DNA from 3 places in the Streptomyces sp. NPDC002573 genome. Region 3 is predicted to be linked to each of the others. Evidence: predicted binding sites of a transcription regulator. Region 3 holds the regulator's gene; each other region holds the start of a gene.

Region 1 (10,118 bases), on a different contig from region 3:
GCGCGCACCGGCCGCGGCGCCGCGAAGCGCCCCTCGCCCACCGGTGGCTCGGCGAACGGGATACCGCGGAAGACCGCGAGTCCGTCCTCCCGGCGTCCGCGGACGGCACCGGCGGCGGTGCGCACCACGGGAGCGGACGTGTCGGCGCCCGGAGCGAGGGACCCGGATGACGTCATCGATGACCTCCACTGCTCGATCGCGAGAAACGGCGCACGGTGTGCCCGTTCCCGTAACGAACGGCGCGCGGCGGGTGATCCCGTCACCACGGGACCACTCCGCCGCGCACCCGGCGGACGCCGGGGAAGTTCTCGGCGATGACCGCGGCGGCGGGCAGGCCGAGGGCGCCGCCGACACCGAGCGAGGCGCTCATCATCGCGGTCGCCGAACCCAGCCGTTCGGCGGGCAGTTCGTCGCGCATGATGCTGATGCCGAGCGGGATGACACCGGAGGCGAGGCCCTGGAGGGCGCGTCCCACGATCACCGGGGTGAGGGCGTCGCTGAGGGCGACGGTGACCGAGCCGGCGACCAGCATCGCGAGCCCGGTCAGCAGCATGCGGCGCTTGCCGTACATGTCTCCGAGGCGGCCCATCACCGGGGTGGCTGTCCGAGGAGGAGGCGCCCAGGAGCTTCGGCAGCTCGGGGACGATCGGGATCACCAGGATCTGCATCAGCGAGACCACGATGCCGCCGAAGGCGGGCACCGCGACCAGGACGTTCGATCTCGGCGCCGCGGACGGCCCGGCCTCGGCGGGCCGGGCGGGTGCGTCGGACATGAAGGGTGCCTTCGTCGGAGCGCAAGCGTGATTGACTCAGTCAATCTTAAGTCGATTGATTGACTTAAGCAAAGGAAATCCTCTGCGAGAGCCCCTCCTCCGGTGGCGGGCCGCTGCGGCCGGTACCGCGCCCGACGGGAGCGGTACCGGCCGGGCGCGGATCAGTACAGGGTCTGCACCGCCGCCGCGTCGTACGACTCCAGTTCGTCGAACCGGCCCGCCAGGACCTTCGCCGCCCACTCGGGGTCCTGGAGCAGGGCTCGGCCCACCGCGACCATGTCGAACTCCTCCGCCTCCAGGCGGTCCAGGAGGTTGTCGATGGCCTTGACCGGGGCGCCGTCGCCCTGGAAGGCGTTGATGAAGTCGCCGTCCAGACCCACCGAGCCGACGGTGATGACCTGCTTGCCCGTGAGCTTCTTGGTCCAGCCCGCCAGGTTGAGGTCCGAACCGTCGAACTCCGGCAGCCAGTAGCGGCGGGTGGAGGCGTGGAAGACGTCGACACCGGCCGCGGCCAGCGGGGTCAGGATCGCCTCCAGCTCCTCGGGGGTCTCCGCGAGCCGGGCGTCGTAGGCGTCCTGCTTCCACTGCGAGTAGCGGAAGATGACCGGGAACTCCGGCGAGACCGCCTCCCGTACGGCGGCCACGACCTCCGCACCGAACTTCGTACGGGCCACGGGGTCGCCGCCGTAGGCGTCGGCACGGCGGTTGGTGCCCTCCCACAGGAACTGGTCGACAAGGTAGCCGTGGGCGCCGTGGATCTCCACACCGTCGAAGCCGATGCGCTCGGCGTCGGCCGCGGCCTGCGCGAACGCGCCGATCACGGCGTCCAGGTCGGCCCGGTCCATGGCCTTGCCGGTGGCCTCGGTGGCGCCGATGCGCAGACCCGAGGGGCCGACGGCGGGGGCGTCGGCGAACGGCGGCCGGCCCTCCTCGCGGACCATGCCGACGTGCCACAGCTGCGGGACGATCGTGCCGCCCGCCGCATGCACCGCCTCGGCGACCTTCGCCCAGCCCGCCAGCTGCTCCTCGCCGTGGAAGCGCGGCACCCGGCTGCTCTGACCCGCCGACGCGTGGCCCACGTAGGTGCCCTCGGTGACGATCAGACCGACACCGGCGGCCGCACGGCGGGCGTAGTACGCCGAGACGTCCTCCCCGGGGACGCCGTCCGTGGAGAACATGCGGGTCATCGGGGCCATCGCGATCCGGTTCGGGACCGTGAGGCCGTTGAGGGTGATCGGCCGGGACAGGATCTGGGCCGCGCGGGAGGCGGGAGAGGGGGCGACGGTCACGTGGGCTCCTCGTGGGTGACGCTGCTAACCGGTTGGTATGTGCACACGCATTGTTGCATCCCATAAAACAACCGCCGAGCGGTACCTCGCATTCCGCGTCCCCGGCCCACCACGGCGTGACCCCGGACACGCCCGAGGGCGGCACCCCCTGTCGAACAGGGGGTGCCGCCCTCGGTCAGGACGGTGATCGACCAGGTCGATCAGAAGTCCATGTCACCGCCCGGCATGCCGCCACCGGCGGGCGCGGCGGCCTTCTCCGGCTTGTCGGCGATGACGGCCTCGGTGGTGAGGAACAGCGCGGCGATGGAGGCGGCGTTCTGCAGCGCGGAACGGGTCACCTTCGCCGGGTCGATGATGCCTTCCTTGACCAGGTCGACGTACTCGCCGGTCGCGGCGTTCAGGCCGTGACCCGGGGTCAGGTTGCGCACCTTCTCCACCACGACGCCGCCCTCGAGGCCGGCGTTGACGGCGATCTGCTTCAGCGGGGCCTCGAGCGCCAGCTTGACGGCGGCGGCACCGGTGGCCTCGTCGCCCTCGAGCTCCAGCTTCTCGAAGACCTGGGAGGCCTGGAGCAGGGCCACGCCACCACCGGCGACGATGCCCTCCTCGACGGCCGCCTTCGCGTTGCGAACGGCGTCCTCGATGCGGTGCTTGCGCTCCTTGAGCTCGACCTCGGTGGCGGCACCGGCCTTGATGACGGCCACGCCGCCGGCCAGCTTCGCCAGGCGCTCCTGCAGCTTCTCGCGGTCGTAGTCGGAGTCGCTGTTCTCGATCTCGGCGCGGATCTGGTTCACGCGGCCCTGCACCTGCTCCGGGGAGCCGGCGCCGTCGACGATCGTGGTCTCGTCCTTGGTGATGACGACCTTGCGGGCGCGGCCCAGGAGGTCCAGGGTCGCGTTCTCCAGCTTGAGGCCGACCTCCTCGGAGATGACCTCGCCGCCCGTGAGGATGGCGATGTCGCCGAGCATGGCCTTGCGGCGGTCGCCGAAGCCCGGGGCCTTGACGGCGACGGACTTGAAGGTGCCGCGGATCTTGTTGACGACCAGGGTCGACAGGGCCTCGCCCTCGACGTCCTCGGCGATGATCAGCAGCGGCTTGCCCGACTGCATGACCTTCTCCAGGAGCGGGAGCAGGTCCTTGACGGAGCCGATCTTGGAGTTGGCGATCAGGATGTACGGGTCGTCGAGGGACGCCTCCATACGCTCCATGTCGGTGGCGAAGTACGCCGAGATGTAGCCCTTGTCGAAGCGCATGCCCTCGGTGAGCTCGAGCTCCAGACCGAAGGTCTGCGACTCCTCGACGGTGATGACGCCTTCCTTGCCGACCTTGTCCATGGCCTCGGCGATGAGCTCGCCGATCTGGGTGTCGGCGGCGGAGATGGAGGCCGTGGAGGCGATCTGCTCCTTGGTCTCGACGTCCTTGGCCTGCTCCAGCAGGGCGGCGGAGACGGCCTCGACGGCCTTCTCGATACCGCGCTTCAGAGCCATGGGGTTGGCACCGGCCGCCACGTTGCGCAGGCCCTCGCGGACCAGCGCCTGGGCGAGCACGGTCGCGGTGGTCGTACCGTCACCGGCGACGTCGTCCGTCTTCTTGGCGACTTCCTTGACCAGCTCGGCGCCGATCTTCTCGTACGGGTCCTCGAGCTCGATCTCCTTGGCGATGGAGACACCGTCGTTGGTGATCGTGGGGGCGCCCCACTTCTTCTCGAGGACGACGTTGCGACCCTTGGGGCCGAGCGTCACCTTCACGGCGTCCGCGAGCTGGTTCATGCCGCGCTCGAGGCCGCGCCGCGCCTCCTCGTCGAACGCGATGATCTTGGCCATGTGAAGTGGTCCCTCCAGGACTGGGGGTGATTACTTCGGACCGCGCCCGCGCCCGCGACGGACGGCCCCGGCCGGTGGTTCCTTGCCCCACCCGGTCCGCGGCCTCACCGACCCGGTCCTTCTTTGTCACTCTCACCTTCAGAGTGCTAACGCCAATGATTAGCACTCGCCCCCTCCGAGTGCAAGACGCGCCCGCGAGGTGGGCTCGTCGGAGGGCGCGCAGAGGGCCTCGCCGCGACTGCCGTGCGCCCCCGCCGCGCGCCGGGACCCACCGGATTCCGGACAGACCGAGGGGCTCGCACCCCGTACGGGATACGAGCCCCTCGACACGTCGAACAATTCAGTCGTCGGCGCGCAACTCAGCCGGCCAGACGGACCATGTCCGCCTGCGGCCCCTTCTGACCCTGCGAGATCTCGAACTCGACCCGCTGACCCTCTTCCAGGGTGCGGTAACCGTCCATCTGGATCGCGCTGTAGTGGACGAATACATCCGCACCACCGTCGACCGCGATGAAGCCGTACCCCTTCTCCGCGTTGAACCACTTGACGGTGCCCTGAGCCATGCCTAACTCCCCTATTACTGGCCCTTGCACAGATCCACACTTCGCGGATCCGGGTCAGACCTCACCCCCCAACGGTTGGGGGCGTGCGCCGGAACGCGTCGACCGCGGCTGAATGTATCTGTCCAACTGCCGTGTGCAACAGGTCAATCGGACGAGAATTCCGGGCACGACCGGTCGGGAATGTACCGAGAATTCACCCGAATTCAGGGCAAGTCGGGCCCGACAAAAGGAATGGATGGCGCAAAACCCCTGCCCACTTTGGCTGCTTCTTGTCGGACGGGCGGCAGGGACACCGGTTGCCCGACCGGAAAACGGGGAGCGAGTTCCCCAACTGTACCGTGCTCAACCATGCAGAATTGCCCCCTCCGCTTGTCTCACGGAGAGGGCAATCCAGTGAACTCTCGGTGCTCGACCTTACCGAGGGTAATGGTCGCGCGGGGATGAACGGCCGTCAGCCGCCCGCGACAGCCGGGATGATGGAGACGCCGACGCCGTCCGGGGTGGCCGTCTCCAGGCCCTGCTCGAAGCGGACGTCGTCGTCGTTGACGTACACGTTGACGAAGCGGCGCAGCTTGCCCTGGTCGTCGAGGACGCGGGCGGCGATACCGGTGTGCTTCTTCTCCAGGTCGGCGATGACCTCGGCGAGGGTCGCGCCCTCGGCTGCGACCTCGGCGAGGCCTCCGGTGTAGGTGCGCAGGATGGTGGGGATGCGAACGGTCACGCTCATGCGAGGCCAGCCTCTCGGAAGGAGTCCAGGTTCGGACGGATCGTCGCGGTGAGGCCCGTGCCCGCCACCGCGTCCAGGGTCTTGAGACCGTCGCCGGTGTTGAGCACGACGGTCGTCTTCGTCGGATCGAGCACACCGCTCTCGATCAGCTTGCGGGTCACGCCCACCGTCACACCGCCCGCCGTCTCCGCGAAGATGCCCTCGGTGCGGGCGAGCAGCTTGATGGCGTCCACAATCTGCGCGTCCGTCACGTCCTCCACGGCCCCGCCGGTGCGGCGCGCGATGTCGAGGACATAGGGACCGTCCGCCGGGTTGCCGATCGCCAGCGACTTGGCGATCGTGTCCGGCTTCTGCGGCCGTACGACGTCGTGGCCCGCCTTGAACGCGGTCGACACCGGGGAGCAGCCCTCGGCCTGGGCGCCGAAGATCTTGTACGGGCGGTCCTCGACCAGCCCGAGCCTGATCAGCTCCTGGAGTCCCTTGTCGATCTTCGTGAGCTGGGAGCCGGAGGCGATCGGGACCACGATCTGGTCCGGCAGCCGCCAGCCGAGCTGCTCGGCGATCTCGTACGCCAGGGTCTTGGACCCCTCCGCGTAGTACGGCCGCAGGTTGACGTTGACGAAGCCCCAGCCCTCGCCGACCGGGTCGCCGATCAGCTCCGAGCAGAAGCGGTTCACATCGTCGTAGTTGCCCTCGATGCCGATCAGCTCGCCGCCGTAGACCGCGGCCATGACGATCTTGCCCTGCTCCAGGTCGTGCGGGATGAAGACGCAGGAACGGAAGCCTGCCCGGGCCGCCGCGGCACCCACCGCGCCCGCCAGGTTGCCGGTGGAGGAGCAGGAGAGGGTGGTGAAGCCGAAGACGCGCGCCGCCTCCAGCGCCTGGGCGACCACGCGGTCCTTGAAGGAGTGCGTCGGGTTGCCGGAGTCGTCCTTCACATACAGACCGCCGGTCACGCCCAGCTCGCGCGCCAGGTTGTCGGCCTTGACCAGCTTGGTCCAGCCGGGGTTGAGGTTCGGCTTGTCGGCGACGTCCGCCGGAACCGGCAGCAGCGGCGCATAGCGCCAGATGTTCGCGGGTCCCGCCTCGATGCGCTTGCGCAGCTCCTCGGTGTCGTAGCCCGAGAAGTCGTAGGCGATCTCCAGCGGGCCGAAACACTCCTCGCAGGCGAAGACCGGGCCGAGGGACACCCGATGGCCGCACTCGCGGCAGGACAGGGCGGCGGCGGGTCCGAGATTCACGGAGTCGGTGCTGCTTACAACTGACTGCACAGCCATGGCAGGCGAGGCCCTTTCTCCTCATCTTCCTCACGACGCATCTCGCCGTGAGACGGATTTGGCACCTTCCCTAGCCGGGAGCCTCGCGGAAACGATCACATGGATCTACGAGAACCGGCTGGAGGGTTGCCGGGGCTTCATCGGGCCGTGTCCCTCTGCCCCTCTGGATGAGCTGTATGCGGTTTTTTCACTGCTATGAGCAGCGGCGACCCCCGACATGCGATGGTCACCGGCGTTGTTCAAGACTGTAACCGAAGGCCAGGACAGTTGAGATAGTCGTCCGACCCGCGAGATGGATCACCGCATGTGAGGAGCCGCAGACCGTGCTGGAAGAAGTCGAGCGCTGGCTGAGCACCCGCTCCTGGTCCGTGACCGATCGCCCGATCCACCAGATGCTGGCCGCCAAACGCGCCTCGGGCTCGTCGGTCAGCGTGGTGCTGCCCGCGCTGAACGAGGAGGAGACGGTCGGCGAGATCGTCGCCGTGATCCGTCATGACCTGATGCAGCAGGTTCCGCTCGTCGACGAGATCGTCGTCGTCGACTCCGGTTCCACGGACCGCACTTCCGAGGTCGCCGCGGCGGCCGGCGCGACAGTGGTGCACCGCGACACCATCCTGCCGCGCATTCCGGCCGTGCCCGGCAAGGGCGAGGTGCTGTGGCGCTCGCTCCTGGTCACCCGCGGGGACATCGTCTGCTTCGTCGACGCGGACCTGAGGGAGTTCTCCTCGGACTTCGTCTCCGGGATCGTGGGCCCGCTGCTCACCGACCCGGGCGTGGACCTCGTGAAGGCGATGTACGACCGGCCGCTGGCCCTGCCCGGCGAGCCCGCCTCCGGCGCGGCGGCCGGCCAGGGCGGCCGGGTCACCGAGCTGATGGCGCGCCCGCTGCTCAACATGCACTGGCCGCAGTTGGCCGGCTTCGTCCAGCCGCTCGGCGGCGAGTACGCCGCCCGCCGCTCACTGCTGGAACGGCTCCCGTTCCCGGTCGGGTACGGGGTGGAGCTGGGCATGCTGGTCGACGCGCTGCATCTGGTGGGCCTGGACGCCCTGGCCCAGGTCGACGTCGGGGTGCGCCTGCACCGCCACCAGGACGGCCAGGCGCTGGGCCGGATGGCCGCGGAGATCTACCGCACCGCGCAGCTGCGGCTGGCTCGCGGCCATCTGGTGCGCCCCGCCCTCACCCAGTTCGAGCGGGTCGAGGGCCGCTTCGAGCCGCGGACGTACCCGGTGGACACGGAGGAGCGGCCACCGATGGCGGAGATCCCGGAGTACGCGCACCGGCGGGCGGCCTGAGCCGTCCGGGTCCGGGCGCACCCCGGGGGAACCCGGCCCACGGCCCCCCTTTGTATACGGTTCCGCAGACGGCCGAAGGGAACGTTTGAGCGTTTTCGGTGCGGGCTAGGTTTCGTGGCATGGCTTCGAATGCGGCTTCCGTTCTGGTGGCGTCCAACCGCGGCCCGGTCTCGTACGTGCTGGACGAGACCGGACAGCTCACGGCCAGGCGCGGCGGGGGCGGACTGGTCTCCGGCCTGTCGGCGATCGGCCCCGACACGGACGCGGTGTGGGTCTGCTCCGCGCTGACCGACAGCGACCGGGAGGCCGTACGGCGCACCGCGGGCAGGCTCGATCCGGCCGACACCGGCGGCCAGCGCGTACGGATGCTCGACATCGACGCGCAGGTGCACGCGGACGCGTACAACGGCATCGCGAACTCGGTCCTGTGGTTCGTGCACCACATGCTGTACCAGACACCGCTGGAGCCGGTCTTCGACGCGGAGTTCCGGCGGCAGTGGGCGGCCTACGAGACCTACAACCGGGCGTTCGCCGAGGCACTGGCCGAGGAGGCCGCCGAGGGCGCGGCGGTCCTGGTCCAGGACTACCACCTCACCCTGACCCCCCGGATGCTCCGCGAGCTGCGCCCCGACCTGCGGATCGGCCACTTCTCGCACACGCCGTGGGCACCGCCGGAGTACTTCCGTCTGCTGCCCGACGACATCGCCGCGCAGGTGCTCGGCGGGATCCTGGGCGCGGACCGGGCGGCGTTCCTCACCCAGCGGTGGGCCGACGCGTTCACGGACTGCTGCCACGCGGTCCTCGGCCCCGGCATCCCCTCGGGCACGCGCATCGGCGTCCACGGGCTGGGCGCCGACGCCGAGTTCCTGCGCGAGCGGGCGCACCGGCCGGATGTGGACGAGCGGATGTGGGCCCTGCGGGAGCAGATCGGCTCGGCCCCCGACGGCATGCCCCGCAAGTCGATCGTGCGGGTGGACCGCACGGAGCTGTCGAAGAACATCGTGCGCGGGCTGCTGGCGTACGAGGAAATGCTCCGGTCGCGTCCGGAGTGGCGCGAACGTGTCGTCCATGTGGCGTTCGCCTACCCGTCCCGGCAGGACCTGGCGGTCTACCGCGACTACACGGCGGAGGTCCAGCGGGTGGCGGCGGAGATCAACTCCCGTTACGGCACCCTCGGCTGGACCCCGGTGGAACTGCACGTCAAGGACGACTTCGCCCGCTCGCTCGCCGCGTACCGGCTGGCGGACGTGGCCCTGGTGAACCCCATCCGGGACGGCATGAACCTGGTCGCCAAGGAGGTGCCGGTGGTCTCGGACGAGGGCTGTGTGCTGGTGCTCTCCCGGGAGGCCGGGGCGTACGAGGAGCTGGGCGAGGACGCGGTGACCGTGAACCCGTACGACATCGTGCGCACGGCCCAGGCGCTGCACGAGGCGCTGTCGATGAGTCCCGCGGAGCGCGCGGAACGCACCAAGCGGCTGGCCGCGCAGGCCACCGCGCTGCCCCCGGCCCGCTGGTTCCTGGATCAGCTGGCCGCGCTGGAGGGCTGAGGACCGCGCCCGGCGGGACCGCGGCCCTCAGTCCCTCGAGGCCTCAGGGGCGGTCCGTCATGCGGTCGCCAAGAGCGGTCACCAGTCCTACGACGCCTTCCGGGCCGTCGACCACGAGGTCCGCCCGGTCGGCCAGTTCGGTGACCTCCTCGCTGCCGCTGCAGACGAGCAGGCCGGGTACGCCGTCGGAGCGGAGTTTCTCGACGGCGGCGAAGGCAGGGAGGTCGCCGAGGTCGTCCCCCACGTACATGACCGCTCCGGCGCCCGTCTCCCGGACGTACTCCGACAGGGCCACTCCCTTGTCCATGCCCGGCGGGCGCAGTTCCAGGACCAGGCGGCCGGGTTCGACGATCAGTCCGTGGCGGGTGGCGAGGTCGGTGAGGGGTTCGCGCAGGGCCTCGAAGGCGGCCTGCGGATCGTCGGACCGGCGGGTGTGCACGGCGACGGCGCGCCCCTTCTCCTCGATCCAGGTGCCGCGCCAGGCACCGATCTCGTCCAGGAAGCCGGGGAGTTCGGCGCGGACGGCGGCGACCCCCGGGTGCGGGGCGGGGGCGTTGACGGTGCCGGTGCGGGCGTCCCAGCGTTCGGCGCCGTAGTGGCCGAGGACGACGAGGTGGTCGAGTCCGGGTACGCCCGCGAAGCCGCCGTGGCGGACGGCGACGCCGGCCGGGCGACCGGTGACCACCGCGACGGAGGCGACCTTGGGGGCGAGCGCCGCGAGGGCGGGGACCGCGTCCGGGTGGGCGCGGGCCTGGTCGGGGTCGGGGACGATCGGGGCGAGCGTCCCGTCGAAGTCGAAGGCGAGTACGGCCCGCTCGGGACGGGCG
Region 2 (10,118 bases), on a different contig from region 3:
GTGCGACGAGATGCCCGTCTTCATGGATCTCGACGTGGTGCGCGACGAGCAGTTGTGGACCGACGCCGTGCGGCGCTTCTTCGACACGCTCTCCACGGCGGGTGAACTGCCGCCGCTCAACGACCTGATCACGGAGGACTGCCACAGTCACGACCCCGTCAACCGGCAGGACACCATCGGACTGGACGCGATCCGGCGCGAGTGCCGGATGTGGCGGGACGCCTTCGACTTCACCTTCACCACCGAGGACCTGATCGCGCAGGGCGAGCGGGTCTGCGCACGGTGGACCTGGAACGCCACGCACAAGGGCGAGTTCCTCGGGATCACGCCCACCGGACGGCGGGTCACCATGACCGGGATGACTCTGTTCCGGTTCGGGCCGGACGCGAAGATCGCCGACATCTGGTGGCAGTACGACCAGCTGGGGCTGATGGACCAGCTCGGCGCGCTCGACGCGCTGGAGGACTGAGGGCTCCGGCCTCGCCCCTCGGGGGACCGGCGGCGGAACGCGCCGAGGCCCGGCGCCCCGTTCCCAGGGCGCCGGGCCTCGGCCGGCTCAGAAGGATCAGCCGTCAGTGGGAGTGACCGTGACCGTGACCGGCGGCGGCCGGCTCCTCCTCTTCCTTCTTCTCGACGACCAGGGTCTCGGTCGTGAGCAGCAGGGAGGCGATGGAGGCGGCGTTCTCCAGAGCGGAGCGGGTGACCTTGACCGGGTCGATGACGCCGGCCTTGATCAGGTCGCCGTACTCACCGGTGGCGGCGTTGTAGCCCTGGCCCTTCTCCAGCTCGGCGACCTTGGAGGCGATGACGTAGCCCTCGAGGCCCGCGTTCTCGGCGATCCAGCGCAGCGGCTCGACGACCGCGCGGCGGACGATGGTCACACCGGTGGCCTCGTCGCCCTGCTTGCCGAGGCCGCCCTCGAGCACCTTGGAGGCGTGCACCAGCGCGGAGCCACCACCGGAGACGATGCCCTCCTCGACCGCGGCGCGGGTCGCGGAGATGGCGTCCTCCAGACGGTGCTTCTTCTCCTTCAGCTCCACCTCGGTGGCGGCGCCGACCTTGATCACGCACACGCCGCCGGCCAGCTTCGCGAGGCGCTCCTGGAGCTTCTCGCGGTCCCAGTCGGAGTCCGTGGTCTCGATCTCGGCCTTGATCTGGGCGACGCGGCCCACGACGTCCTCGGACTTGCCGCCGCCGTCGACGACGGTGGTGTCGTCCTTGGTGACCGTCACGCGGCGGGCGGAGCCCAGCACGTCCAGGCCGACCTGGTCGAGCTTGAGGCCGACCTCCTCGGCGATGACAGTGGCGCCGGTGAGGATCGCCATGTCCTGCAGCATCGCCTTGCGGCGGTCGCCGAAGCCGGGGGCCTTGACGGCGACGGCGTTGAAGGTGCCGCGGATCTTGTTCACGACGAGGGTGGACAGGGCCTCGCCCTCGACGTCCTCGGCGATGATCAGCAGCGGCTTGGAGGCGCCGGCCTGGATGATCTTCTCCAGCAGCGGCAGCAGGTCCGCGATGGCGGCGATCTTGCCCTGGGTGATGAGGATGTAGGGGTCGTCGAGGACGGCCTCCATGCGCTCCTGGTCCGTCACGAAGTACGGCGACAGGTAGCCCTTGTCGAAGGCCATGCCCTCGGTGAAGTCCAGCTCCAGACCGAAGGTGTTGGACTCCTCGACGGTGATGACACCGTCCTTGCCGACCTTGTCCATCGCCTCGGCGATGAGCTCGCCGACCTGCTGGTCCTGGGCGGACAGCGCGGCGACGGCGGCGATGTCGGACTTCTCCTCGATCGGACGCGCGGTGGCCAGCAGGTCCTCGGAGACCGCGGCGACGGCGGCGTCGATGCCCTTCTTCAGGGCGGCCGGGGAAGCACCCGCGGCGACGTTCTTCAGGCCCTCGCGCACCAGCGCCTGGGCGAGCACGGTGGCGGTGGTGGTGCCGTCACCCGCGATGTCGTTGGTCTTGGTCGCCACCTCCTTCACCAGCTGGGCGCCGAGGTTCTCGTACGGGTCCTCGACCTCGACCTCACGGGCGATGGTGACACCGTCGTTGGTGATGGTCGGAGCGCCGAACTTCTTGTCGATGACGACGTTGCGGCCCTTGGGGCCGATCGTCACCTTGACCGTGTCGGCAAGCTTGTTGACGCCGCGCTCGAGGGCGCGACGGGCGTCCTCGTCGAACTTCAGGATCTTCGCCATGGAGCGTTTCAGTCCTCTCGTTGCGATCCCCGGCCGCTCCCGGGGAGCAGCCGCCATCGCGGTGAAAAACGAACAGCGCCCCCGACACCCGGCTGATCAACGGTCGCGGGGCCAGGGGCGCAGCTCAAAGCAGTCTGCTTCGGTGAATTACTTCTCGATGATCGCGAGCACGTCGCGAGCCGAGAGAACGAGGTACTCCTCGTTGTTGTACTTCACCTCGGTGCCGCCGTACTTGCTGTAGAGCACCACGTCGCCGACCTTGACGTCGAGCTCGACGCGCTTGCCGTCCTCGATGCGGCCCGGGCCCACGGCGAGGACGACGCCCTCCTGGGGCTTCTCCTTCGCGGTGTCCGGGATGACCAGGCCAGAGGCCGTGGTCTGCTCGGCGTCCAGCGGCTGGACCACGATGCGGTCCTCGAGCGGCTTGATGGCAACCTTGGAGCTGGTGGTCGTCACGATCCGACCTCCCCCTTCGGAGATCTCACGGGGTTAACTGTCTGAGGTGGCGACCAGGTGGATCCGTCGTCGCGGGTGCCGGACCTGCCCGTCGCGTATTGGCACTCTCCAGTGGGGAGTGCCAGGGCCGAGACTATGACCGCGATTAGCACTCGGTCAAGCGGAGTGCCAATTGCCGGTGGCGCGGCGTGTGACCAGAGTGTCCGGGCCCGGCCTACAGGTAGTCCTCCAGGCGCCCGACCGTGAACCCCCTTGCCTGGATACGGCGCAGAAGCCGGGCCGTCTCGACGGTCAGCGAGGCGAGGGGGCGACCCGGCTCATGGGCGAGGACGATGTCCCCCGAGTGGGGAGTCACACCCCGGCCACGGCGGCCGGCCCCCAGGCCCCGGACGGGGCGCCAAAGGATCAGCGCCTTGACGCCGCAGTCCGCCGCGGCCTCCAGCGTCGTACGGTCGTATCTGCCCTGCGGCGGCCGCAACAGCCGGGTCGGCGCGCCCAGCCGCGCCTTCAGCCGGTCGCGCTGGCCGCAGATCTCCGCGCGCTGCTCGTCGTACGGGCGGCCGCGCAACGCGACGTCGTGCAGGGCCTGGTTCTGGACGACCGCGCCGGCGGCCCGCAGCCGCGAGACGCGCGCGTAGCCCGGCCTCATGCTGCTGTCGGTGAGGAACACGCTGACCGGCAGCCGCAGTTCGCGGATCATGTCGATGAACCGGGGGTCGTTCTCGACGCCCTCGTCGTAGGTCAGGAAGACGACCTTGTCATGGGTGGGGACACGGTCGAGCACCGGCGGCAGGTGCTCGTCCGCCCGGCCCGCGGGGCGGTCGGGCCGGGGCGCGGGCGCGAGCGGCGCGGGCAGGCCCCAGCGCCGGTAGGCCCGGCCGTGGTGGCTGTGCATGGGGTGGACCCGCTGGGCAGCCTTCAGGCCCAGCCGTTCGATGGGGTCGACGGACTGGGCGCAGCCGGACAGCAGCGCGGCGGCGAGCGCTCCGGCGAGCATCGCCCGCACCGGGCGCCGCCCCCTCACGGGTGGCCCTCCGGACGTGCCGTCACGCACCCCTCGCCCGTGGCCTTCTTCGGGAGTCTTCTCATGTCACCGTTCGCACGCTTTTGTTCATTTTGTCGTACGAGCCGCATGGTGTCGGATCCTCGCAGCCGACACGGGCCGCGGCGGGCCGACACCGCGGCCGGACGCACGCCATCCACCGACTGGCCGACAATGGCCCCGTGAACGACCTCTCCCTCGACTCCCTCCTCGGCCCCGAGGGCCGCGCCCTCCTCGACGAGGTGCGCGGCACCGCCCCGGCCGAGGAGCTGGCCGTCGCCACCCGGCTGCGCCGCGAGCACCCCGCCGAACTGGTGTCGGCGGCCCTCACCCAGGCGCGGCTGCGCGAGCGGGCGGCGGCGAAGTTCGGGGCCGAGGACGCACAGCGGATGTTCTTCACCCCGAACGGCGTCGAGCAGTCGACCAGGACGACGGTCGCCGCCCATCGGGCGCAGCGGCTGCGGGCGATGGGTGTGACCTCCGTCGCCGACCTGTGCTGCGGCATCGGCGGCGACGCGATCGCGCTCGCCCGGGCCGGCGTCCGGGTGCTGGCCGTGGACCGCGACCCGCTGACCGCGGCGGTGGCGCGGGCGAACGCCGAGGCGCTCGGTCTGTCCGCGCTGATCGAGGTGCGCGAGGCCGATGTCACGCGGGTGGACGTGGCGTCGTACGACGCCGTCTTCGTGGATCCGGCCCGGCGCGGCGGGCGCGGCCGCATCTTCGACCCGGAGGCGTACTCACCCCCGCTGTCCTGGGCCGTGGCCGCGGCCCTGAAGGCGCCGCGCGCCGCGCTGAAGGTCGCGCCCGGCATCCCGCACGAGGCGGTGCCCGCGGAGGCGGAGGCCGAGTGGATCTCGGACGGCGGGGACGTGAAGGAGGCGGTGCTGTGGTTCGGCACCGAACCCGGTCTCGTCCGCGCCACCCTGCTGCCCGGCCCCCGCGAGCTGCGCGGCCGCGGCCTCCCCGATCCGCCGGTGCGCCCGCTCGGCCGCTATCTCTACGAGCCCGACGGCGCCGTGATCCGCGCCCATCTGGTGGCGGAGGCGGCCGAGGAACTGGACGGCGGGCTGATCGACGAGACGATCGCGTACGTGACCGCGGACGCGCGGCACGACTCCCCCTACGCCACCGCCTACGAGATCACCGACCACCTCCCCTTCAACGTGAAGAAGCTGAAGGCCCTGTTGCGGGAGCGGGAGGTCGGGGTGCTGACCGTGAAGAAGCGCGGCTCGGCAGTGGAGCCGGAGGAACTGCGCCGCAAGGTCCTGCCCAAGCCGCACGGCCCCCACGCGGTGACCGTGTTCCTGACCCGGGTGGCGGGAGCACCGACGATGCTGCTGGGGCACCCGGCCTGAGGGGCTCACGGCCGCCTAGCCGCACTCCCGGGCGCGGGCCTGGAGGAGTTCCCGTTCGCGTTCGTTGCGGGCCAGGAAGGCGGCACGGACGAACTCGGCGCGGGCCTCGGCCGGGCGGCCCAGCCGGGCCAGCAGATCGCCGCGCACGCTCGGCAGCAAGTGGTAGTCCCGCAGGGCGGGTTCGGCGGTCAGCCGGTCGACGATCTCCAGGGCCGGTCCGGGACCTTCCGCGTGCGACACGGCGACCGCGCGGTTCAGCTCCACGACGGGGGACGGGGACCGGACGGCGAGCAGGCCGTAGAGGGTGGCGATGGCGGTCCAGTCCGTCTCCTCGTAGGTGTACGCGTGCGCGTGGCACGCGGCGATCGCCGCCTGGAGGGCGTACGGGCCGGGCGTGCCGGTGGCGGTCGCCTCGGCGCGGGCCAGGGCGTTGATGCCGCGGGCGACGAGCATGCGGTTCCAGCGGCGGCGGTTCTGGTCCCTGAGGAGGACGGGGGCGCCGTCGGGCCCGGTGCGGGCGGGGGCGCGGGACGCCTGGAACTCCAGGAGCGAGGTCAGCGCGTGCACCTCCGGTTCCTTCGGCATGAGGGAGGACAGGATCCGTGCCAGGCGCAGGGCGTCCTCGCACAGGGAGGGCCGCAGCCAGTCGTCGCCGGAGGTGGCCGCGTAACCCTCGTTGAAGATCAGGTAGATGACGTCCAGCACGGAGCCGAGCCGGGCCGCGCGGTCGGGGCCGTACGGGACCTCGAAGGCGATGTTCCGCGTCGCCAGCGTGCGTTTGGCGCGGACGATGCGCTGGGCGATCGTCGGCTCCGGGACGAGGTACGCGCGGGCGATCTCGGCCGTCGTCAGACCGCCGAGCAGCCGCAGGGTGAGGGCGGTGCGGGCCTCGGCCGACAGCACCGGATGGCACGTGGTGAAGACCAGGCGGAGCAGGTCGTCGTCGATGTCGTCGGGATCCGCGGGCTCCTCGGGCGCCGCGGTGGTCTCCAGGTCCCGGCCGATCTCCGCCAGCTTGCGGGCGTAGCGCTCCCGGCGGCGGACCAGATCGACGGCGCGGTGCCGGGCGGTGGCCATGAGCCAGGCGCCCGGGTTGTCCGGCACGCCGTCCCGGGGCCACTGCTCCAGGGCCGCGACCAGCGCGTCCTGGGCCAGTTCCTCGGCGATCCCGACGTCCCGGACGATACGGGCGACTCCCGCGACCACCCGGGGCGACTCCAGACGGAAGACGGTCTCGATGGCATGGCCGGCGGGGGCGGCGGTGGGCTGCTGTTCCACAGCCCACCATGCAACACCCCTGCCGGGCGTAGGCCAAGGAACGGTCAGCCCTCGGCGATCTCCCGCACCTCGCAGGTCACGGTCCAGTGCTCCTCGTGCACCTTCAGGAACCGGTTGGTCCACTCCACCGCCTCGGCCATGTCCTTGCACTGCATGATCGCGTAGCCGCCGACGACCTCCTTGGACTCGGTGAACGGCCCGTCGGTGACGGACAGCTTCCCGCCCTCCCAGCGCACGGTGGCGCCCTGGGCGGAGGGGGTGAGCCCGGCGGTGTCGAGCATCACGCCGGCCTTGGTGACCTCCTCGATCAGCTCGCCCATCCGCTGCATCAGCTCGGGGCTGGGGCCCTCGGCGGGGGCGGTGGACTCGTCGATCCGTACGAGCGACAGATAGCGGGGCATGGTGACTCCTTCGATCCGGAAGCGGCGGGGCCTGTCCCCGCCTCTCACCTGTGCGTCGATCGGACGGCGCCCGGATCGACATGGTCGCCGGAATTCTTCGAAGATTTTTTTCTCGGGGCCGTTCAGCCGCCGTCGACCGACTCGAAACGCCAGCGGTGCACCGCGCGGGTCACCAGCTCGCCGTCCGGCTCGGGCAGTTCGGGGAGGGTGGCGGCGAGGTCCGCGTCCCACCAGGTGATGACGAGCACCCGGTCCTGGGGAGCCCGGAGGGTCTCGCGCCGCAGCGGCGCGGGCACCAGCTCCTGGGCCCGCGCCCAGGCCAGCAGGTCCTCGCCCCGCCCGGCCACCGCCCGGGCCTCCCACATCAGCGCGACCGTCACGAGTACAGGTTCTCCTTGCTGATCTCGTGGACGTGGTCGTGGGCATGCGCCTGGCCGGGCACATGCGGGTCCGTCACCGGCAGCGACGAGTCCGCCGACAGATCCCAGTCCGAGGCGGCCCGTCCGCGGGCGACCATCTCCGCGCCGAGCGCGGCGACCATCGCGCCGTTGTCGGTGCACAGCTTGGGACGGGGCACCCGAAGCCGGATGCCGGCCGCCTCGCAGCGCTCCTGGGCCAGGGCGCGCAGACGGGAGTTGGCCGCCACTCCACCGCCGATCATCAGATGGTCGACGCCCTCGTCCTTGCAGGCCCGCACCGCCTTGCGGGTCAGCACGTCCACCACCGCCTCCTGGAAGGAGGCCGCCACGTCACGCACCGGGACCTCCTCGCCCGCCGCGCGCTTCGCCTCGATCCAGCGGGCCACGGCCGTCTTCAGGCCGGAGAAGGAGAAGTCGTACGCGGGGTCGCGCGGACCGGTCAGCCCGCGCGGGAACGCGATCGCCTCCGGGTCGCCCTCCCGGGCGTACCGGTCGATGACCGGGCCGCCGGGGAAGCCGAGGTTCAGCACGCGGGCGATCTTGTCGAAGGCCTCGCCCGCCGCGTCGTCGATGGTCGCACCCATCGGCCGTACGTCCGCGGTGATGTCGGTGGAGAGCAGCAGCGAGGAGTGCCCGCCGCTCACCAGCAGCGCCATCGTCGGCTCGGGCAGCGCGCCGTGCTCCAGCTGGTCCACGCAGATGTGGGAGGCGAGGTGGTTCACGCCGTACAGCGGCTTGCCCAGGGCGTACGCGTACGCCTTCGCCGCCGAGACGCCGACCAGCAGCGCACCGGCGAGCCCGGGCCCGGCGGTGACGGAGATGCCGTCCAGGTCCTTCGCGCTCACCCCCGCTTCCTGCAGCGCGCGGTCGATGGTCGGCACCATCGCCTCCAGATGTGCGCGGGAGGCGACCTCCGGGACCACGCCGCCGAAGCGCGCGTGCTCGTCGACGCTGGAGGCGATGGCGTCCGCGAGAAGGGTGGTGCCGCGGACGATGCCGACGCCGGTCTCGTCGCAGGAGGTCTCGATCCCCAGGACCAGGGGTTCGTCAGCCATTGTTGTCGGTTCCTCGTGCTGAAGGGGGGCCCGCAGCGAAGCCGCTGTCGGGCGAGGTGGTCAGGCGCATCACCAGGGCGTCGACGTTTCCCGGCTGGTAGTAGCCGCGTCGGAACCCGATGGGCTCGAAGCCGTAGCGCTCGTAGAGCTTCTGTGCGCGCACGTTGTCGACCCGGCACTCGAGCATCACCTGGGCGCACTCGAACGCGGTGGCGGCCCGCAGCAGTTCGGTCAGCAGCCGTCCGCCGAGTCCCGTGCCCCACAGGCCGCGGGCCACAGCGATGGTCTGGATGTCGGCCAGGTCGCCCTGGGCGGCCAGCCCCGCATAGCCGACGATGCGCTCGCCGTCGACCGCCACGATGTACCGCCGGGTCGCCTCCGCTCCCCTGGCGTGCGCGAGCTCGGACCAGAACATCCCCCGCGACCAGGCGTCCTCAGGGAAGAGCTCCTTCTCCAGCTCCAGGACGGGGTCGATGTCCCACCAGCGCATCTCGCGCAGCACAGGTGTCACGGGCCCGGTCACTTGGGGGTGACCACCTTGTAGTTCTTCGGCACCTGCGCGTCGGGGCGGCGCAGATACAGCGGGCGGGGCGCGACCAGTTCCTCGCCCGCCGCCAGCCGCTCCGCCGCCAGGGACGCGAGCGCGGCCGCCGAGACATGCTCGGGCTCATGGGCCTGCGGGAACGTGTCCGGGTACAGCAGCGCGCCGGCGCCGACGGCGGGCAGGCCCTCGACCTGCTCCGCGATGTCCGCGGGACGGTCCACGGCGGGGTCGGTCACCCGGGTCCGGGCGTTGTCGTACCGCGCCCAGTAGACCTCCTTGCGCCGTGCGTCGGTGGCCACGACGAAGGGCACCTCCAGGTCGGAGGCGTAGGCGAGACCGTCGAGGGTGCACACGCCGTACACGGGCACCCCGAGCGCGAGACCGAAGGTGTCGGCGGTCATGAGACCGACACGCAGCCCGGTGTAGGGGCCGGGGCCCACGCCCACGACGATGCCGGTGACGGCGTCGAGCCGGGTGTCCGCCTCGGCGAGGACCCGGTCGACGGCAGGCAGCAGCAGTTCCCCGTGCCGCCGCGCGTCGACCTGGGTGGACGAGGCGACGACGGACGTGCCGTCGTGCAGGGCGACGGTGACGGCGGGGGTGGCGGTATCCAGAGCGAGCAAGAGCACGCAAACAGCCTACGGCGCCCGCGCCCGACGCACGGCCGGGCCGGTCCGGCACGCGCCTGCTGCTACCGTCACAGCGAAGAAGTACGACGGATCGATCAACGAACGGATACGTCGTCGTACGAGTGGTGGTCCGAGCGACGCACTGCTTCCGCGTGCGGGGGTCGAGAGGTGGGCACAGGGTGGCTAGGAGCAGCTCGGGAATCGTGGCCGGGCTCACCGTGGCGGCCGTCGCCATGGTCGGTTTCCTCGCCTACCAGGCGTCGGCGCACGTGCCCGACACGCTGGGGAAGCCGCAGGTGAAGAGCTCGGCCCCGGCCAAGCCTCCCCGGGCCAAGAAGAACCCGGCGGCGCTGCCCGCAGCCTCCGGCACGGGCGAGCGGGTCGTGTACGCGCTCGACGACGACCGGGTGTGGCTGGTCGGCCAGGACAACAAGGTGCAGCGCACGTTCAAGGTCACGCCGGGGACGGTGGACCCGCTGCCGGGCACGTACAAGGTGACCACCCGGACCGCCGCCGGAAACGGTTCGGACGGTACGGCGGTCGAGCACATCGTGCGATTCGCGATGAACCAGGGCGTGGTGATCGGCTTCAGCGCGGCCGTGGACGGTACGACGGCCAAGCCCGACGCCTCGAGGAAGCTGGGCGGAATCCGCGAGTCCCGTGCGGACGGCACGGCGGTGTGGGAGTTCGCGACGACCGACGAGAAGGTCGTCGTCGTCCCGTAGGGACCTTCATCGGCCT
Region 3 (10,118 bases):
CGGTCCGATGCCGAGCGCCTTGACCGCCGCGTTGACGATGTCGCCGTCCGAGCCGGAGAACTCGTTGGCGACGGCGACGACCGGGCCGCGCGGAGCGTCCTCCGGGTAGCTGTACGCGCGCAGCCCGCGCGGCAGGTCCCAGCCCACGATCCGCCGCGCCAGCTTCTCCACGACCAGTTGGGAGGTGTGGCCGCCCCGGTTCTCCCGGACGTCCACGACCAGACCCTCCCGGGCGACCTCGACCCGCAGATCGCGGTGGAGCTGCGCCCACCCGGAGCCCACCATGTCCGGCACATGCAGATAGCCGAGCCGTCCGCCGGATCTCTCGTGCACATACGACCGCCGGTCCGCGACCCACGCGTGGTACCGCAGCGGCTCCTCGTCCGCGATCGGCACGACGACGACATGCCGCGGATCGCCCCCGCCCGCCGGCGAGACGGTCAGCTCCACCGGTTTGCCCGCCGTCCCGACCAGCAGCGGTCCCGGCCCGGCCACCGGATCCACGGGCCGGCCGCCGACCGCCACGATCGCGTCCCCGGCCCGTACCGCCACTCCGGGTGCGGCGAGCGGCGCCCGGGCGTCCGGGTCGGAGGTCTCCGACGGCAGCACCCGGTCGATGCGCCAGCTGCCGTCCGGGTGCCGGGAGACGTCGGCCCCGAGCAGGCCCTGCCTACGGTCAGCGCCGGGCCCGTAGCCGCCCGGTGTGACGTACGCGTGCGAGGTGCCCAGTTCGCCCTGCACCTCCCACAGGAGGTCCACCAGGTCGTCGTGCGTGGCGATGCGCTCCAGGACGGGCCGGTACCGGTCCAGCACGCCGTCCCAGTCGACCCCGCCGAGGTCGGGCCGCCAGAAGTTGTCGCGCATGAGGCGGCCGGTCTCCTCGTACATCTGCCGCCACTCGGCCGCCGGGTCGACGGTCTGCCGGATCCGGGACAGGTCCACGGTGATGTTGGCGTCGCTGTCGTCGTCGTTCGGGGCGCGCCGGTCGCTCGGCACGACCTTGAGCTTGCCGTCGGTCCACAGCAGCACCCGCTTGCCGTCGCCGGTGACCGTGAAGTGGTCGGCGTCCGAGGCGAGATGCTCGATGCGCTGCTGGACGAGGTCGTAGCGCTCCAGTTCGGACTGGGGGTCGGGGTCGTCGGGGGTGGCCCGTGAGGTGCCGAGGACTCCGCGCACCGGGTGCCGCAGCCAGAGCACGCCGTCCTTGGCGGCCCGCAGGCCGGAGTAGCGCGCGGCCTCGACGGGGAACGGCACGATCCGGTCGGCGAGGCCGTCCAGGTCGACCCGGGTCGTGGGCGCGCCCTCGCTGTCGGGTGTCTCGTCCTTGTCCGGCGCCTGGAGGGGACGGCCGTGCCGCTGGGGCCCGAAGGGGGACGGGGTGGTCGCGGCGAGGGTGATCAGATGCGGCCGGGAGCCGCCCACGAAGGCCAGGTCGAAGACGTGCTCGTCGTAGACGGGGTCGAAGGAGCGGGCCGAGAGGAACACCAGGTGCTTGCCGTCCAGGGTGAACGCGGGCGCGTAGTCCCGGAAACGGAGCGGGGTCGCCTCCGTGACCGACAGATCGGCCGTGTTGGCGAGCTTGAGGTGGCGCAGCGGGCGGGGGCCGGGGTGCGACCAGGCCAGCCAGGCCGAGTCCGGGGAGAAGACGAGCCCGTCGGCCTCGCCGTCCTCGCTGCGGTCGACCTCGCGCACCTCGCCGCTGTCCCGCTCGACGAGCAGCACCCGCCCGTCGTGCGCGGCGACCGCGACCCGGCTGCCGTCGGGGGCGACCGCGAGCCCGAGCACCCGGCCGAGGCGCCCGCCCGCGAGCCGCCGCGGGGTGGCGCCGGGTGCGACTCCGGTGGCGGGCGCGAACTCCAGCGCGTCGTCGCCCTCCGCGTCCGTCACCCACACCACCCACTCCTCGCCGTCGGCGCGGAAGGTGCGCGGCAGCCGGGCCCGTACGCCGGGCTCGGCGGCGAGCGCGCGGGCGGGCCCCGAGCGGTGGGTGATCCAGTGGACGGCGCCGCGCACCGAGATCGCGCTGCCGCGCCCGGTGCGGTCGGGCGAGGCGGCCCCGAACCAGCGGTTCGCGCTCACCGGATACGGCTGCTGATCCACGCGCTGTCCGCCGAGCCGGATGTCGAGCCGGCGGGGCTCGGCCCCGTCCAGGTCCTCCAGGAGCCACAGTTCACCGGCGGAGGAGTACACGACCCGGGTTCCGTCGGTGGCCGCGTGCCGGGCGTAGAAGTGGTCGAGGGGGGTGTGGCGGCGCAGGTCCGAGCCGTCGGCGAGCGAGGAGTACAGCGCTCCGACGCCCTCGTGGTCGGAGAGGAAGGCGATGCGTTCCCCGACCCAGCACGGGTACTCGATGTTGCCGTCGAGGTCCTCGTGCAGCCGGACGAACTCCCCGGCCCCCTCGCCGTCGGCGGACCGGTCGATCCACAGCTTGCCCGCCGTGCCGCCGCGGTACCGCTTCCACCAGGCGGCCTCGCGGCCCATGGGCGCCGACAGCAGCACGGTGGCCGGGCCGTGGGCGACCTCGCCGACGGGCCCGTACGGCAGCGTGGTGGCCGGGCCGCCGTCGAGCGGTACGGAGTGCGCCCAGGAGCGGCGCAGGGAGGCCTGGCCGACCGTGCTGACGGCGAGCACCCGTCCGTCGGGGGTCCAGCCGCGCACCTGGGTCTTGCCGCTGCCCCAGTGGGTCAGGCGCTGGGCCGGACCGCCGTCGATCGGGGCGGCGTACACCTCGGGAGCGCCGTCGCGGGTCGAGGTCCAGGCCACGGTCCGGCCGTCCGGGGATATCCGGGGGTGGTTGACCGGGACGTTGTCGGCGCTGACCCGCCAGGCACGGCCGCCGTCGAGCGGGGCGACCCAGACGTCGTCCTCGGCGGTGAAGGCGACCGACTCGCCGTGCAGATGCGGGAAGCGGAGGTACGCGGGCGATGTGGACTGAGTCACCAGGTCACCCTAAGCAGCAAGTGTGTTCACGGACAGGGGTTTTGTCAGTCGCCCCGGCTCGTCGTGCGTGGCCGTGAGGGTCGAGCGGATCATTTGCCCTGGACGGGCCAGCAGGTGGGGTCGCCCTGGCACCAGATGGTCCTCGTCACGGTGACGGTGGGGCCGGGCAGGCCGGGGTTCGGCTGGTAGGTGCCGGGCGGCTGGTACGTCGGGGTCGGCGGGCCGTCGCAGTTGCCGAGGCCGCTCACATGGAACCACTGCCTGCCGCCCACGGTGGCCCGCAGGTCCCCGCGGACGCACCTGCCGTCGACGACCCGGGTGATCCTGCCCTTGACGGTGATGTCCTTGTCGTCGTCGGTCTTGCCCTGGCAGTCGACGCTGACGACGGTGGTCTCGGTCGGTGCGGGTGTCCTCGCGGAGCGGGTGGCGGTGGCGCCGGTGCCGTAGCCGCCCGTGCAGCTCAGCCAGCGCACCTTCACATGGTGCTGCTGGAGTTCCCTGGTCGCGGTCTGGTCGGTGGTGTACGCCGCCGCCACGGTACTCAGGTCACCGGGCTGGCACGCCACGGCTCCGCCGACGGCGACCGCCACGAGTCCGGTCGCCGCCAGGGCCCGCCGTCCCCGCGGGCGCCACCGAATCCGCCTCAATGCCCCCATGGAGGGCAGCCTGCCACTTACCCGCCGTCAGCGGTAGAGCGCATACGGCCACCGAGCGCTCCCGTGTCACTCCCCCGACGCGCCGTCAGCCGCGCAGCAGCAGCCATTCCTGGAGTTCGACCAGGTTGCCCTCAGGGTCCTTGAGGTGGGCGACGCGCATACGGTCGGTCATGGGGGCCGGGCCATGCAGCAGGGTCGCGCCGCGGGAGACGATGCGCTCGCAGTAGGCGTCCAGGTCGTCCACGCGCAGCACCACGAGGGAGCGGTGGCCCATCGCGGCGTCGCCCAGTTCGCCCAGGACGCGGGCCATCATCTCCCGGTCCTGCAGGGCGATGCCCGCCGAGCCGACGGCGGGAGAGAACTTCTCGTACGGCCCGTCCCCGGCTCCCGACTGGGGCTTGAGGCCGAGGACGTCGGCGTAGAACCGGTAGCAGGCGGCGAAGTCCGAGACCAGCAGCCGTACCTGGGCGAGTTCCATGGTGTACCCCCGAAGGTCAGGACCAGCGTCCGGTGCGGCCGAGCAGCAGCGCGGCCGCCGCGGTGCCGGCGGTCGAGGTGCGCAGCACGGTGGGCCCCAGCCGGAAGGCCCGCGCACCCGCCTCCTCGAACAGGGTCAACTCCTCGGGGGCGACGCCCCCTTCGGGCCCGACGATCAGCACGATCTCGCCCTCGGTGGGGAGTTCCACGGTCGCGAGGGGGTCCTCGCCGCTCTCGTGCAGGACCGCCGCGAAGTCGGCCTTGGCGAGAAGTGCCGCAACCTGCTTGGTCGTCGCCGCGTCCGCGACCTCGGGGAAGCGCACCCGGCGGGACTGCTTGCCCGCCTCGCGGGCGGTGGCCCGCCACTTGCCGAGGGCCTTCAGCCCCCGGTCGCCCTTCCATTGGGTGATGCAGCGGGAGGCCTGCCAGGGGACGATCGCGTCGACGCCGACCTCGGTCATGGTCTCCACGGCCAGCTCGCCCCGGTCGCCCTTGGGCAGGGCCTGGACGACGGTGATCCGGGGTGTCTGCGGCGGCTCCTCGGACACCGAGGTCACCCGGACGACCAGCCGGTCCTTGCCCTCGGTGCCGACGACCTCGCACTCCGCCCGGCGTCCGGCGCCGTCGGTCAGGACGACGGCCTCCCCCGGCCGCAGCCGCTTCACCGAGACCGCGTGCCGCCCCTCGGGGCCGTCGAGCACGAACTCGGGACCGACGGCGTCGAGCCGGTCCACGACGAACACGGGTGCCGTCATCGACCGGCACCGCCCGCGGACAACGCTGTCGCGGCCTCGCGGAGTTCCGCCGCCAGGACCTCCACCAGGCGTCCGGCGGGCAGGTCACGGGCCAGACGGTGGCCCTGGCCGGCGAACAGCGACATACCCTGCGGGTCGTCGGCCTTGGCGGCCGCCTTGCGCAGCGGCGAGGTGAGGTGGTTGATCTCGGGGTAGGCGGCGGGCGCGTACGGCCCGTGCTCCCGCATGAACCGGTTGACCAGGGCACGGGCCGGGCGCCCGGAGAACGCGCGCGTCAGCTCCGTACGGACGAACAGGGGGTCGGTCAGCGCCTGCTTGTGCAGGGGGTGCGCGCCGGACTCGGGGCTGGCGAGGAACGCGGTGCCCAGCTGGGCCGCGTTCGCGCCCGCCGCGAGCACCGCGGCGATCTGGCTGCCGCGCATGAGTCCGCCGGCCGCGACGATCGGGATGCGTACGGCCTCACGGATCTGGGTGACCAGGGTGAGCAGCCCGATGCCGGAGCCGTCGTTCTCGGCGCTGTCGCGGTGGGTGCCCTGGTGGCCGCCGGCCTCGACGCCCTGTGCGATGACCGCGTCGGCGCCCGCCTCCTGTACGGCGAGGGCCTCCTCGGCGGTGGTCGCGCTGACCAGGGTGAAGGTGCCCGCGCGGCGCAGGGACTGAAGGACCGAGGGGGCGGGGACGCCGAAGTGGAAGGAGACCGCGGGCACCGGGTCGTCGAGCAGGATGGCGAGCTTGGCGTCGTAGCCGTCGTCGCGGCCGCTCTCGGGGTCGCCCAGTTCGGCCTTGTACCAGGTGGCCTCGCCGGCGAGCTGTTCGGCGTAGACCTCGACGGCGGCGGGGTCCGCCTGGTCGGGCTGCGGGATGAACACGTTCACGCCGAAGGGACGGGCGGTGAGCCCGCGGAGCTGCTTGATCTCCTGGTACATGCCGTCGGCGGTCTTGTAACCCGCGGCGAGGAACCCGAGGCCGCCCGCCTCGGACACGGCGGCGGCGAGCTGTGGCACGGAGACTCCGCCCGCCATGGGGGCCTGCACGATCGGATGGCGGAGGAGATCGGTCAGCACGGAGGACATGACGGCATGTTGTCACGTCCTTCGAACAAGTCCGAATCCGGGCTTCCGCTGGCATATGCCCCCGGAAAGGTCCGCGGGTCAGGGCAGTGGGGGTGCTCACGGGCGACCGGAACGGGCCGGAGCGGCAGCCGACGGCAGCCCCGGGAAACACAACGGCGCCGGTCCGAGGGGAGCCGGCGCCATTGGGGTGTCGCGGAGGGTCAGCGCCCGTTGAAGGCGTCCTTCAGGCGCGAGAACAGCCCCTGCTGTCCCGGCTGGAACTGGCCCTGCGGCCGCTCCTCGCCGCGCAGCTGCGCCAGCTCCCTCAGCAGGCGCTCCTGCTCGGGGTCCAGCTTCGACGGCGTCTGCACCTCGACATGCACGACCAGGTCACCCCGGCCGCCGCCGCGCAGATGCGTGACGCCTCGGCCGTGCAGCGGGATCGACTGCCCGGACTGCGTGCCGGGGCGGATGTCGACCTCCTCCATGCCGTCCAGCGTCTCGAGCGGCACCTTGGTGCCGAGGGCCGCCGCCGTCATCGGGAGGGTGACCGTGCAGTGCAGGTCGTCGCCGCGGCGCTGGAACATCGGGTGCGGCAGCTCGTGGATCTCGACGTACAGATCACCGGCCGGACCGCCGCCGGGGCCGACCTCGCCCTCGCCGGCGAGCTGGATCCGGGTGCCGTTGTCGACGCCCGCGGGGATCTTGACGGTGAGCGTCCGGCGGGAGCGCACCCGTCCGTCGCCCGCGCACTCCGGGCACGGGTTCGGGACGATCGTGCCGAATCCCTGGCACTGCGGGCAGGGCCGGGAGGTCATGACCTGGCCCAGGAAGGACCGCGTGACCTGCGAGACCTCACCGCGGCCGCGGCACATGTCACAGGTCTGCGCCGAGGTGCCGGGCGCGGCGCCCTCGCCGTTGCAGGTGTTGCAGACGACGGCCGTGTCGACCTGGATGTCCTTCGTGGTGCCGAAGGCCGCCTCGTCGAGCTCGATCTCCAGCCGGATCATGGCGTCCTGGCCGCGGCGGGTGCGCGAGCGCGGTCCGCGCTGCGACGCCGTGCCGAAGAACGCGTCCATGATGTCCGAGAAGTTCCCGAAGCCGCCCGCGCCGAAGCCGCCCGCGCCCGCGCCGCCCGACTGGGACAGGGGGTCGCCACCGAGGTCGTAGACCTGCTTCTTCTGCGGGTCCGAGAGCACCTCGTACGCGGCGTTGATCTCCTTGAACCGCTCCTGCGTCTTGGGATCAGGGTTGACGTCCGGGTGCAGCTCGCGGGCGAGCCGGCGGAACGCCTTCTTGATCTCTTCCTGCGACGCGTCGCGGCGCACGCCGAGTACGGCGTAGTAGTCCGTGGCCACTTACGACTCCGCCAGGATCTGTCCGACGTACCGTGCCACCGCTCGTACCGCTCCCATCGTTCCCGGGTAATCCATGCGGGTCGGTCCGACCACGCCGAGTTTCGCTACTGCCTCGCCGCCCGAACCGTAGCCCACGGAGACGACCGACGTGGAGTTGAGTCCCTCGTGAGCGTTCTCGTGACCGATACGCACCCGCATGGCCGGATCCTTCGCCTCACCCAGGAGCTTGAGGAGCACGACCTGCTCCTCGAGCGCCTCCAGCACGGGGCGGATGGTGAGAGGGAAGTCATGCCCGAAGCGGGTGAGATTGGCGGTGCCGCCGATGATCAGCCGCTCCTCGGTCTCCTCCACGAGGGTCTCCAGAAGGGTGGAGAGCACCGTGGAGACCGTGCCCCGGTCCTCCGGTTCGAAGGCCTCGGGCAGGTCCTGCACGAGCTGCGGGACGTCCGCGAAACGGCGGCCGGTGACATGGCTGTTGAGCCGCGCCCGCAGATCAGCGAGTGACGTTTCTCCAAAGGGCGCGGGGCAGTCGATCATGCGCTGCTCGACCCGGCCGGTGTCGGTGATCAGCACCAGCATCACCCGCGCGGGCGCCATCGCCAGCAGTTCCACGTGCCGCACCGTCGAGCGGGTCAGCGACGGGTACTGCACGACGGCGACCTGCCGGGTGAGCTGCGCGAGCAGCCGTACCGTACGCGCCACGACGTCGTCGAGGTCGACGGCGCCCTCCAGGAAGTTCTGGATCGCGCGGCGCTCGGGCGGGGTCATCGGCTTGACGGCCGCGAGCTTGTCGACGAAGAGGCGGTAGCCCTTGTCCGTGGGGATGCGTCCGGCGCTGGTGTGCGGCTGGGCGATGTAGCCCTCGTCCTCCAGCGCGGCCATGTCGTTGCGGACGGTGGCCGGGGAGACGCCGAGGTTGTGCCGCTCGGTGAGCGCCTTGGAACCGACCGGCTCCTCGGTGCCCACGTAGTCCTGGACGATCGCGCGCAGCACTTCGAGCCTGCGTTCACTCAGCATGCGCACACCTCCAGCGGTCCGTTCCCCTTGGCGCTTCCCTGGCACTCTGCGCGGGTGAGTGCCAGCATCCCCGGGCCAAGTGTACGGCCGTCGGGTACGCCCCCGGCAAGGGCGGGCACCTGTGCCGCGCCGACGTGTACCGACCTGTCCCGCCCTGTCCTGTCCGGCCGGGCGCCTGCGGATAGCGTCACCCCATGACGGTGAGGTGGGAAGAGTCCGGGTGGGAGGCGCTCGGCGCCCGGGCAGGGCGTACGCGGCTGCCGGGATGGGACTGCACGACGGGACTGGTGGTCGGCGAGCGCGGAGCGCTCTTGATCGACGCCGGGTCGAGTCTCCGCGAGGGCGCGCGGCTGCGCACCGAGACACGACGGCTGCTCGCGCCGTTCGGCGGGGACCGGCGTGTGACACATCTCGCCCTGACGCACCCCCACTTCGATCATGTCCTCGGGGCGGCGGCGTTCGCGGGCGTGGAGGTGTTCGGGGCGGTGGGCACGGACGCGGTGTTCCTCCGGGAGCGTGACGTGCTGGTCGCGGACGCGGTACGGCACGGCCTGGACCCGGCCGAGGCGGCCGAGGCCGGGGACGTGCTGGTGCGCCCGCGCCATCAGGTGTCGGGGGAACGGACGCTGGACCTGGGCGGGGTGCAGGTGCTGCTGGCGAACGTGGGCCCGGCCCACACGGCGCACGACCTGGTGGTTCTGGTCCCCGGCGAGCGGGAGGTGGTGTTCTGCGGGGATCTGGTGGAGGAGTCCGGCGAGCCGCAGGCGGGCCCGGACGCGGTCCCCGCGCACTGGCCGGCGGCCCTGGACCGGCTGCTCGGACTGGGCGGCCCGGACGCGGTGTACGTGCCGGGGCACGGTGCCGTGGTGGACGCGGCGTTCGTCCGGGCGCAGCGCGACGAGCTGGCGTCCCGTTTCGGCGTGTCGTGAGGCCTTCCCCATCCGTGACGACCGGGCTTCTCCTATCGTCATCCGAATGCGCCAGTACTCGCCGGACCTGACCCCGCCGTGGAAGAAGCCCAAGCCCGTGCCGGAGGTCCCGGCGGACCCCGGTCTCGTGGTCGAGGAGCCGCGCACCGGCTTCTGCGGCGCGGTGATCCGCTGCGAGGCGGGCACGGTGACCCTGGAGGACCGCTTCGGCAAGCACCGGGTGTTCCCGCTGGAGCCGCGGGGGTTCCTGCTGGAGGGCCGGGTGGTGACCCTGGTGCGCCCGTCGAGCGCGCCGGTGCGTCCCACCCGTACGGCGTCGGGCTCGGTGGCCGTCCCGGGAGCGCGCGCGAGGGTGGCCCGCGCCGGCCGTATCTATGTGGAGGGCCGCCACGACGCCGAGCTGGTGGAGAAGGTGTGGGGCGACGATCTGCGCATCGAGGGCGTGGTGGTGGAGTACCTGGAGGGCGTGGACGACCTGCCCTCGATCGTGTCGTCCTTCGCGCCGGGTCCCGACGCGCGGCTGGGCGTGCTCGTGGACCACTTGGTGCCGGGTACGAAGGAGTGGCGTATCGCCGAGTCGGTGACCAGCGAGCACGCGCTGGTCGTCGGCCACCCGTACATCGACATCTGGGAGGCGGTGAAGCCCGCGGCCGTGGGGATCGCTCAATGGCCGCGCGTTCCGCACGGACAGGACTGGAAGAAGGGCGTGTGCCGGGCGCTCGGGTGGCCGGAGAACACGGGGGCGGCCTGGCAGGGGATCCTGGCGCGGGTGCGGTCCTACAGGGACCTGGAGCCGGAGTTGCTGGGGCGGGTGGAGGAACTGATCGACTTCGTCACGGATAGCGGTGGGGCTTGACACCGGGAGACGTCCCGAATTCGCCGGTGTCCAGCTCGATTCCCAGGATCGCCAGCGGCAGGCCGGCGCCGAACTTCG

What was found. Region 3 encodes HrcA, which represses chaperone genes, less so after heat shock. Its sites were predicted from a motif close to TTNGCACTCNGNNNNNCNGAGTGCNAA; they were not measured.
Region 1: a site for HrcA is predicted at 4,009-4,035, ahead of groL (chaperonin GroEL). Genes of this name have one in related genera too.
Region 2: a site for HrcA is predicted at 2,800-2,826, ahead of groES (co-chaperone GroES). Genes of this name have one in related genera too.

The regions. Positions count from the first base shown of each region.
Region 1 is NZ_JBIARC010000011.1:131,823-141,940, forward strand. It holds gene ACFYX0_RS13680 (carboxylesterase/lipase family protein) at 1-176, opposite strand, end outside; gene ACFYX0_RS13685 (MFS transporter) at 260-589, opposite strand; gene ACFYX0_RS13690 (NADH:flavin oxidoreductase) at 935-2,062, opposite strand; gene groL (chaperonin GroEL) at 2,263-3,885, opposite strand; gene ACFYX0_RS13700 (cold-shock protein) at 4,245-4,448, opposite strand; gene ACFYX0_RS13705 (MoaD/ThiS family protein) at 4,900-5,175, opposite strand; gene thrC (threonine synthase) at 5,172-6,452, opposite strand; SAM riboswitch class I at 6,471-6,626, opposite strand; gene ACFYX0_RS13715 (glucosyl-3-phosphoglycerate synthase) at 6,776-7,744, shown strand; gene ACFYX0_RS13720 (trehalose-6-phosphate synthase) at 7,864-9,291, shown strand; gene otsB (trehalose-phosphatase) at 9,335-10,118, opposite strand, start outside.
Region 2 is NZ_JBIARC010000001.1:245,712-255,829, forward strand. It holds gene ACFYX0_RS01070 (ester cyclase) at 1-469, shown strand, start outside; gene groL (chaperonin GroEL) at 573-2,198, opposite strand; gene groES (co-chaperone GroES) at 2,346-2,654, opposite strand; gene ACFYX0_RS01085 (polysaccharide deacetylase family protein) at 2,869-3,651, opposite strand; gene ACFYX0_RS01090 (methyltransferase domain-containing protein) at 3,879-5,051, shown strand; gene ACFYX0_RS01095 (RNA polymerase sigma factor) at 5,067-6,329, opposite strand; gene ACFYX0_RS01100 (YciI family protein) at 6,374-6,730, opposite strand; gene ACFYX0_RS01105 (hypothetical protein) at 6,853-7,110, opposite strand; gene tsaD (tRNA (adenosine(37)-N6)-threonylcarbamoyltransferase complex transferase subunit TsaD) at 7,107-8,204, opposite strand; gene rimI (ribosomal protein S18-alanine N-acetyltransferase) at 8,197-8,727, opposite strand; gene tsaB (tRNA (adenosine(37)-N6)-threonylcarbamoyltransferase complex dimerization subunit type 1 TsaB) at 8,724-9,377, opposite strand; gene ACFYX0_RS01125 (hypothetical protein) at 9,557-10,102, shown strand.
Region 3 is NZ_JBIARC010000004.1:48,238-58,355, forward strand. It holds gene ACFYX0_RS05410 (S41 family peptidase) at 1-2,940, opposite strand, end outside; gene ACFYX0_RS05415 (hypothetical protein) at 3,030-3,596, opposite strand; gene ACFYX0_RS05420 (VOC family protein) at 3,682-4,074, opposite strand; gene ACFYX0_RS05425 (16S rRNA (uracil(1498)-N(3))-methyltransferase) at 4,091-4,828, opposite strand; gene ACFYX0_RS05430 (nitronate monooxygenase) at 4,825-5,901, opposite strand; gene dnaJ (molecular chaperone DnaJ) at 6,102-7,238, opposite strand; gene hrcA (heat-inducible transcriptional repressor HrcA) at 7,239-8,255, opposite strand; gene ACFYX0_RS05445 (MBL fold metallo-hydrolase) at 8,450-9,184, shown strand; gene ACFYX0_RS05450 (DUF3097 domain-containing protein) at 9,231-10,040, shown strand; gene ACFYX0_RS05455 (Uma2 family endonuclease) at 10,018-10,118, opposite strand, start outside.